3 regions of the Marinomonas phycocola genome follow, and region 1 is predicted to be linked to each of the others. Evidence: predicted binding sites of a transcription regulator. Region 1 holds the regulator's gene; each other region holds the start of a gene.
What was found. Region 1 encodes FliA, which starts transcription of late flagellar genes. Its sites were predicted from a motif close to CTAAAGTTNNNNNNNNNNCNGCCGATA; they were not measured.

Region 2: the regulator FliA is predicted to act here: its motif matches at 1,956-1,982, upstream of flgM (flagellar biosynthesis anti-sigma factor FlgM).
Region 3: the regulator FliA is predicted to act here: its motif matches at 1,973-1,999, upstream of ACMUMJ_RS16410 (flagellin N-terminal helical domain-containing protein).

What each region holds. Positions count from the first base shown of each region.
Region 1 covers NZ_JBLIXL010000003.1:206,007-209,291, forward strand. Annotated here, with positions in the region: gene flhF (flagellar biosynthesis GTPase FlhF) at 1-1,072, shown strand, start outside; gene ACMUMJ_RS03955 (RNA polymerase sigma factor FliA) at 1,171-1,905, shown strand; gene ACMUMJ_RS03960 (chemotaxis response regulator CheY) at 1,961-2,341, shown strand; gene ACMUMJ_RS03965 (protein phosphatase CheZ) at 2,351-3,151, shown strand; gene ACMUMJ_RS03970 (chemotaxis protein CheA) at 3,163-3,285, shown strand, end outside.
Region 2 covers NZ_JBLIXL010000006.1:17,423-20,707, forward strand. Annotated here, with positions in the region: gene ACMUMJ_RS06105 (CheR family methyltransferase) at 1-78, opposite strand, end outside; gene ACMUMJ_RS06110 (chemotaxis protein CheV) at 135-1,067, opposite strand; gene flgA (flagellar basal body P-ring formation chaperone FlgA) at 1,213-1,908, shown strand; gene flgM (flagellar biosynthesis anti-sigma factor FlgM) at 2,021-2,335, shown strand; gene ACMUMJ_RS06125 (flagellar protein FlgN) at 2,374-2,850, shown strand; tRNA gene ACMUMJ_RS06130 (tRNA-Arg) at 3,024-3,099, shown strand; gene ACMUMJ_RS06135 (DedA family protein) at 3,193-3,285, shown strand, end outside.
Region 3 covers NZ_JBLIXL010000038.1:1,327-4,611, reverse strand. Annotated here, with positions in the region: gene fliD (flagellar filament capping protein FliD) at 1-568, opposite strand, end outside; gene ACMUMJ_RS16410 (flagellin N-terminal helical domain-containing protein) at 910-1,872, opposite strand; gene ACMUMJ_RS16405 (flagellin N-terminal helical domain-containing protein) at 3,107-3,285, opposite strand, start outside.

The DNA.
Region 1 (3,285 bases):
AGAAGAACAAGCAAGTTTGACCTATAAGCAACGGATTGAGAGCGCTAGGCAATATTCTAATGTTGAGCCGGCAGTTCAACAAAAAGAGGATGCACCGTTTTCTGCAGTAGATGATGGTTCCCCAAAAATTGAAGAAGCTCTTTCTGTCGCAAACTCAGCTAAAGATCAAAAATTTAAAGAAATGGAGAAAGAGCTTCAAGAAGTAAAAGCATTTCTGCAAAATCAAAAGAATCGCCAAGCTGCTGAGCCTGAAACTACTCAAAACCAGAAAATCCCAGCTTTAGTGAAAGTTCAAGAAAAGCTAAAAGGACTCGGAATCTCTGATCAAGTATCATCAAGATTGCTGGATGATATTGATTTACTAGGCAGAGAAGATGATTGGAATAGAGTACTCGCGCATTTAGCTGATCATATTCCAACAAGAGTGAAGACAAGTGAGTTGTTAGGCTGCATTGCTTTTATGGGGCCTACAGGTGTTGGGAAGACAACAACTATTGGTAAAATCGCGGCACAGCATGTTCTAAAATACGGTAGTGATAGTGTTGTGTTAGTTACTACGGATACTTACAGGATTGCTGCGCACGAGCAGCTGAGAACGTTTGGGAGAATATTAGGCGTCCCTGTTGTTGTTGTTAATGAATATTCTGATTTGAATGATGTGTTGGATAAGTATGCAGATTATTCATTGGTTCTGGTTGATACTGCTGGTATGAATCCAAGAGATAGGAATCTTGAGCGTCAGCTGTTAATGATTAACCGCGCTAGGGCAAATTTGAAAAAATTGTTGGTTTTACCTTGTACTAGCCAACGACAAGTATTGAAAACAGTAGTCGATGTGTACTCTGAGGTTAGATTGGATGGCTGTGTATTAAGTAAGCTTGATGAGTCTGCATCTCTAGGAGAGGCGATCAGTGTTGTTGTTGAAGAGAACCTTCCAGTAGTGTATGTTGCTGATGGTCAAAGAATTCCTGATGATATTCAGCCTGCGAGATCTCATAATTTGGTGAGTCGAGCTGTTTATGTTGCAGAGCAATATAGTCATCTTTATAGCTCTCTTAAGTATGGTAGTTAGTAATTTTATGTTACTTTTCGACTATCTTGGTCATCTATGTAGTAATGTTTACATGGTGCCTTTAACTGAAAAATTACTAGGTTGTTTTTTTATTGTTTATGCAGACTAAGATCGGCTATGACGCCTACTCAAAAAATGCGCATCTAACGATTGATACTATTGTTAATCAATATGGTTTTCTAGTTAAGAAAATTGCTTATCACTTACTAGCGAGAATGCCGAGTAGTGTTGAAGTAGATGACTTGATTCAGGCTGGCATGATGGGCTTGTTAGAGGCTCATAAACGTTTTGAGTCAAATAAAGGTGCAAGCTTTGAAACTTATGCTGGTATTCGTATTCGTGGCTTCATTATGGATGAGGTTAGGAAAAGCGATTGGGCCCCGAGATCTGTAAGAAAAAATGGTCGAGCAGTAGCGAGTGCAATTAATTCATTAGAGTCTACTCTTGGTAGAGAAGCAACAGATATGGAAGTTGCAAATTTCATGGGCGTTGGGCTTGATGAATATCATGATATGCTACAGTCTTCAATGTCGAGTCAATTGTTTAGCTTTGAGGAACTGTTAGATTCTGATGGTTTAAATTTCGAAAGTGGAACTGAGAATGTATCTAATCCATTAGAGAGTGTTGAAAATCAAGATTTTCAACACTCTCTGGTTGAGGCAATTGATTCTTTGCCTGAAAGGGAGAAGTTAGTATTATCTTTGTATTACAATGAAGAAATGAATTTAAAAGAAATTGGTGCTGTTTTAGGTGTAAGTGAATCTCGAGTAAGTCAAATTCATAGTCAAGCTGCTATGAGGTTGAAGGTCAAATTGATTGATTGGCGAGAATAATTTTTGAGTTTTGAAATACTACCTTTGGGTTGTGGAGGTTGAATTGGATAAAAATATGAAAATCCTAATTGTTGATGATTTTTCAACAATGAGAAGGATAATAAAAAATCTTTTACGAGATTTAGGCTTTACAAATACAGTTGAAGCCGATGATGGAACAACGGCTTTGCCAATTTTACAAGCAGGATCAATCGATTTTCTTGTGACTGATTGGAATATGCCCGGAATGACTGGTATTGAATTACTTCGAGCTGTTCGCGCAGATGATAAGCTCAAAACGATACCTGTATTGATGGTAACGGCTGAGGCAAAGCGAGATCAGATTATTTCTGCTGCCCAAGCAGGCGTTAATGGTTATGTAGTTAAGCCTTTTACTGCTGTCGCATTGAAAGAGAAAATTGAGAAAATTTTCGAACGTATAGATGCTGGAAAGTAGGAGTTGAGAATGTCTGATAAGTCCGATTCTAGTTTGGATGATTTTGAAGTAACTGTGAAAAATGGTGCCATGGATTTACTTAATAGTATTGAAATTGGGGATTTTTCGAGCGCTATTCAAATAATTCAAGAGTTAAGTGAGGCTAGACATAAGAGCTTTTATAACGAAGTTGGTAACTTAACTCGTAGTTTACATAATGCCATTAAAGACTTTAAAGTTGATTCTGTTGATGCAGCTAACGCTGAGCTGACAGATGATTCTGATGAAGAGAATGGTTCTAAAATTACAGATGCTTCTGATCGATTGAACTATGTCGTTGAGATGACAAGTAATGCTGCGAATAAAACTATGGATATGGTGGACAGCAGTGTCCCTGTTGCAAGTGAACTACAGAAACAAGCTAAAGAGCTAAGAAAGGACTGGGGACGTTTAATACAAAGAGATCTTTCGCCAGAGGAATTTCGTCAGTTATATAAAAGAATTGATGTATTTCTTTCGTATGCAGATGATAGCGCAACGACTTTGCATACTAACCTAAACACAATTTTACTTGAGCAAGGTTATCAAGACTTAACAGGTCAAGTTATCACTAAAGTAAATGAACTAATTCGCGATGTTGAAGAGCAACTTGTTCACTTAGTAGCCGTTGCTGGTCGGGTCGATAGTATTTCAGGAATGGAACACGAACTAATAGTAAAAGAAGATGATGACTCTCGTGGACATGGTCCGGCCATCAAAAATGATAACAATCCAGAAGTATTGAATAGTCAAGACGAAGTAGATGACTTGCTTTCAAGTCTTGGTTTCTAAAGGAGCTGAGGATGAGTTTCGAAGTCGATGAAGAAATTCTTCAAGATTTTTTAGTTGAAGCTGGGGAGATCCTAGAACAGCTTTCTGAACAATTAGTAGATTTAGAGCAAAACCCAGAAGATAAGCCGTTGTTA
Region 2 (3,285 bases), on a different contig from region 1:
AATGCCACATACTTTTTCTAAGTATTGCTGAAACTTTGCATACCCCTGTGGCGTTATTACGTCTGTACTGCTCAACATTATTGCTCCAAATAAGCATACTAATCAGGTTAAGTAAGTGCTCTATAACCGCCGAACTATTCAGGCTCTTTTGCCTGTACGGTTTCTATTGCTAAACGAGCTAACTCATCAGGCTGGAATTTCGCAAGGAAACCATCGGCACCCACCTTTTTCACCATAGCCTCATTAAACACACCACTTAATGAAGTGTGTAAAAGAATAAATAGATCACTCAATCTACTGTCATTCCGTATTTGAGTAGTTAAAGTGTAACCATCCATTTCAGGCATTTCGATATCTGATATAATCATTGAAAACTCTGTGGTTACATCACCGCCTTCATCAGCAATACTCAAAAGATACTCTAGAGCCTCACGACCATCACACAACACAGTCGTTGCAAAACCAACGTCTTCCATGCATCGTTTGATTTGTTTACGAGCCACACTCGAATCATCAACAATAAGAATATGGTACTGTTTCGCATTTTCCTGCACCGAGTCTGTGACAATTCCCACAGAGATGTCTTGTTTTGTCGGTGCTACTTCAGAAAGAATTTGCTCAACATCAATAATTTCTACCATCTCTTTTTCAACCTGACAAACAGCGGTCAAATAATTATCATGAGACAATCCTTTTGGAGGTGGCTGAATATCGCTCCAATTCATGTTAACAATTCGTTCGACTCCTTTGACCAAAAAACCCTGAATTCGACGATTGTATTCTGTAATGATGACAAAGCATTCGCTTATATTTTCAATTGGTCGATCACCCGTAGCAAGGCCTAGATCAAGTATCGGGATTGTGCCTCCACGAATATGGGCAACACCTCGAACTACAGGACTACTGTGAGGCATCGTTGTCAGCTTTGGACACTGCAACACTTCTTTTACTTTAAAAACGTTAATTCCGTATATTTGCTTCCCATTCAAACGAAACAACAACAACTCCAGACGGTTCTCACCAACAAGTTGAGTACGCTGGTTAACTGTATCGAGAACTCCGGCCATAACTAAATCTCCTATGAACCTTACTATGTCGCCAAGGCGAACCTCAAAAAAATATGTAAATATCACCCAATCATAGAGTGATATTTGTTATTTTACTAATACCTTATGCAAGCTTAGAGTCAAAATCGCGAGATATTTATCTATTATGAATAAAAATCTATTTTTTCGAGCATTAATACTATGCACTTTGCCTTCTGTTTGTCATGCAACCAATCTTCAAGACTATATTATTAATTTCATTGAACAAAATGAAAAACCTCGTTTAGCCACGCTTTATCCTAAGGCAGAAATACATATTGAATTAGGAAACCGAGCGAATTTTAGCTACTTGCCAAGTTGTCCAAAAGACAAACTGTCCATTTCTAATTCTCGCCGTGACGCTCAAAAAAGAACGACATACACAGTTCAATGCATTACACCAACATGGAAAATTTTTATTCCAGTGAATCAACAAATATTATTGAGCGCTTACACCGCAATTACACCCATATCAAGAAAACAACCAATAACAACAAACAACACTGACTTAATAAAGGTGGATATCACCAAATTACGAGGGGACATTTATAGTCAAGACAACCCACCATATGGGCTTATTGCCTCACGAAACATTAATATCAACACAGTCATAACAGACAAAATAACAGAACTACCAATAATAATAAAAAAAGGCTCTCGAATCGTGATAAAAGCCCAAAGTAGCACTATCAGTATAAAGATGAACGGAGAATCACTTGAAAATGGGGTGTTAGGCCAGCAAATTCGAGTGAAAAACACCAGTTCTGGTCGAATTGTGTACGGAAAAGTTGTATCCAGCAACGAGATTCTTGTAAACTATTGAAACGAGCAAAAAGAAATCGCCATTTAGAGTATTTTTTATAAAAATGTCTAAAGTTTATATATAGACGGTCGATAAGTGGAGTAGGTGGCAAAATTCAGAGCAGGTAAGCATCATGGCAATTAATCTTGGTAATATCTTAAATCAGTCAAATGTCAGTAAAAATGATCGTTTGCAAAAATCTTCAGGAGAAACTGAAGGTGTCAAATCAAAAGTACCTTCTAATAAAGAAACATTAGCAGAAGACACAGTAAAGTTAAGTGGCACTGCTCAAGTATTAAAAAATCAGGAAGAGAAAATATCGAATCTTCCTGACATTGATATGGATAAAGTGGAAGAAATCAAACAGGCTCTAGCCGCTGGCGAATATAAAATCGACACGCAAAAGCTAGCAAGCAACATGCAAAGTATTGATGCTCTATTTTCGTAATAAAAATTAGCCTTAATTAAGGAAAAGTAATTCTTCTTATGGTACCTGTTGAACCTATATTTGCTCGCAACAAAGAACTACTCGATTCATTATCAACACTACTAGATAATGAGCGAGACGCACTTGCCAAACTTAGTTCTGAAGCCATATTAGAAATTGCAGCACAAAAACGTGCAATTTTAGATGAATTAGACGCTTTAAATACTAAAAGACATTCGTTATTGATAAAATTTGGAATCATTAATCAAAAGCAACCAGAAGAAGGCCAGTTTAAGGAGTGGTTACATACTCAACATAAGGATGTGAAATTAATCGAGCTCGTTAGCCTATGCGAAAAGCTCCTAGAAACCTGTAAAGAAAAAAATCACACTAACGAGCAAATACTGAATATCGCTCAAAAGCGTAACAAATCTTTCCTAGAAATACTCAAGGGTTCAGACAAAAAAAGTCGCATATACACGGCAAAAGGCAGCACTAGACCAATCAATAGTAAACACACGATTGGCAAAGCATAACCGACCTCTTTAAACATGTCACAATAACATTACCTTCATTTCAAATATGAAAATAACGCTTTGATTTGCCGATCAATAAAAAATAAGGTATAAAACCACCTGCTTTCGAATTGATGGTTAAAAGCACCAATAATCTATTAATTTTAAAATTATCAATACTAAAAAACTCTCATGTCTCCATAGGTAAACAGGATATACCTGCCGCCTCCTAAGCGGCTATTCCAGGTTCGAGTCCTGGTGGGGGCACCATCTTTTTTACAAAATTTTTTTATATGATTGAACTAGTTAATAGAGACTGGGTCTGACGTTATATAGTTAAAAAATGGTTTAGTTTATATATTTATGCTCGATACCTTACTCAGTTGGTCGCACAACCCCTACATCATTATGCTAGGGATCATTTTTATCTCCTACTTATTAGAAGATGCCGCGATT
Region 3 (3,285 bases), on a different contig from region 1:
CAGAAGTTAAAACGAGTTTTGATTCTGTACCCGTGTTTATTATATTAGCGGTAACACCAAAATTATCATCAGAGTCGTTAATTGCATCCCGTAGATCAGAAAGAGTAGCCCCTGCATCTATCGTCAAATCAAAACTCTTATCTACTCCAGCAGAGAAAGACAATATGCCGCCAGATGCACTCACAACATCTTCATTTGTAGCAAATAGCCCATCATCTGACAAAGCACGACTACCTTGAGCAATCTCAACAACTTCAATATCAAAATCACCAGGGGTAATATCTGAAGTTGGTGTAACAGATATAAGATCACCATCATCACTTTCAGGCTGAGTTATATTTGCCACTCGTTTATTAAAATTATCAGGGTCAGCCAGTTTCTCAATCGTATCTTGTAATGTAGATAGAGCTGATTTAACTTCCCCAATTGCAGATAACTCAACCTGAAGTGCTTCATCTTTAGCGGCAAAAGCATTCATCTTTGGTACATTTTCGGCATCAACTGACGCAGTAATAATACTTTCTAAATCAAGACCAGAACCAATACCTGCCGATGTAATAAGAGCCATAATATAATCCTAAATTAGCAGCATAACTTACAATTCACTACAATAAGCTAGCTAGTCAATAAATTCACCTTAAACTTTAGATATCCCACTAAACACTTCAGTTAAATTCCACCAAATGAACCATGCTCGAATGTCGAGTTAAACGATGTTAACGGAATATATCCCTTAATTTTTTCTTTACTTCAAAAATTCGTTTGATTTTTATACAAGATCACTTACTTCTAGAATACTGAACATCTATTTGTATAGTTAGATACTGTATCATTGTAAAACATATCTAAACATTATAAGCCACTATTAAACTTTTTACTCAATTTAATGTGGCTTATAATCCAAGCCAACTAACCTAATAAAGACAACGCAGCCTGTGGACGCTGATTCGCTTGACTTAAAATAGTTTGACTTGCCTGTTGCAATATCTGATTTTTAGTTAAATTCGCCGTTTCTTGCGCAAAGTCAGTATCTCGGATACGTGAACGCGCTGCAGATACATTTTCGGAAATATTGCTTTGGTTACGAATAGTCGATTGGAATCGGTTTTGCACGGCACCGAGTTCGGCACGTTTTTTATCTACCGTAGCGATTAAAGCGTCCATACCAGCAAGAACAAATTGCGCATTTCCTTGAGAAGAAACACTAATTCCGCCGGATGTAAATTTCCCAGCAAAGGTATTACCAGCTACAGCAGCCCCTGTTATCTCAGATATACCTGCTGCTAGCGATGCGAGGCCTTGCCCTGTTACCGCACTCGCAACACCAGCAAGGCCTGAAAGGGTAAAGCCACCATTTGCCTCTAAACTATTTGCGGTAGAGCCTATATTCTGCATACTAAAGCCAATTGTTTGCACTGCATCAGCACCTACTTGGAAATTAGCATCATAAGTACCATCCAATAAATTCTGACCACCAAAAGTTGTATCAGCCGCAACACGGTTAACTTCTTGAGATAATGAGCGAATTTCTTCTTGAATAGCCAAACGGTCTTCATCGGTATTTGAACCGTTAGACGCTTGCTGAGCCAAAGTACGAACACGCTGAAACATTGACGTTACTTCATCAAGTGCGCCCTCAGCAGTTTGAGCCAATGAAATGCCATCATTTGCGTTACGGTTACCTTGATTTAATGCATTAACCTGTGATGTCAAACGATTCGATATTTGCATCCCCGCCGCATCGTCTTTTGCACTATTAATACGCATACCAGACGATAAACGCTGAAAAGATGTATCCAACGAGTTACTAGAATTGTTTAATTGTCTTTGTGCGTTCAATGAACTCACATTACTATTTACATATAAAGCCATGATAGCCTCCGCTTTAACATTTAGTGGATTATAGCGAGATACCCCTACCCAGCTACAACCCTTTTCTAGAGCACTTGATTTTTTAGTTCTCTAAAGATCATATCGCCCACTTAAGACAAAGCTTTAGCACTATTTACATTTAATTCGATAGAAACACCTCTTTTCTATGTAAGCGTCGACCCAACCCTATCCATCTATGACTGACTTCACTCGATAGCCTTCTCACTTCTTATTATTCAAAGAGCATGTCATAGCGACCTATCACCAGTACAATTGACCAGAACTATTTGAGGCCTTCGAGCTGCTTGAATTAATTCAAACCGAGTTTTGCAAACAGCACAACACCAATCCCAAATACTCCAATATACAATTAAACCAACATCGAAAAGTAGCTGACGAGCCATCTGACTTTACCTGTCTACAAATCGCATCGTCACACCAAAAACTGTATGCCATCGAACAATAAATGAAAGATGCCCCCCCGAAAGCGACGACAGGGAAGGAATTAGTGTACCTGAACAATCAATAGGATCGGCTCATCGGTTATGTTGAAGAAGGTCACTACCCAATTGATAGCAATGCAGCAGAACAAGCTCCCCCTCCCCCGCCCTTATGCAATTGGACGTAAAAACAGGCTCTTTAGAAAAAGCCAGGCAGGCGCGACAATCAGCACAAACTGATACAGCCTAATCGAAACAACCAAAACCAATGGCCTTAATGAATACGATTGATTGAAACAAGTTTTCGAGGCGCTCCCTAACACAAAAAGCGTGGCAGATATCGAAGCATTGTCACCTTGGTTCTGCAAGGACGTGATTGGTTAGGCGTTTACAAAAAAAGAGATGTGCTACATAGGGGGAAAATAGCGTAAAATCTACTATCAGTCACATTTAAAATCGAATGGAAAACTCGAAAAATGCCCTCCAAAAGGCGTACAGGAGATACAATTGATACGACCTTAAGGGCATGTGAGCAGAATCTGAGCAAGTTATTCAAGAGGCTTTTTGCGTCCACTATTTGGATCATATGCAAAAACATCTATAGTGAGAAATGGAGCTTTACAGGAAGGAGACTAAAAGAGCATGGCGTTCCAGCTTTGAAACGCCATTCTTCAGGTGCGTCTAAACACACCTCATCACTTAAATATTAGGGAGCTTATTTTAAATGCCTCTGCTTTAATCACTTATAAGCAAGCCTTTCGTCAATACCCAATAAACAAAAGACCCCCTAATCATTAACCTAATAAACTTAACGCAGCCTGTGGTCGTTGATTTGCCTGCCCCAAAATTGTTTGGCTTGCTTGCTGCAAAATCTGCATTTTTGTTAATGTTGCTGTTTCTTGGGCAAAATCAGTATCTCGGATACGTGAACGCGCTGCAGATACATTTTCGGAAATATTGCTTTGGTTACGAA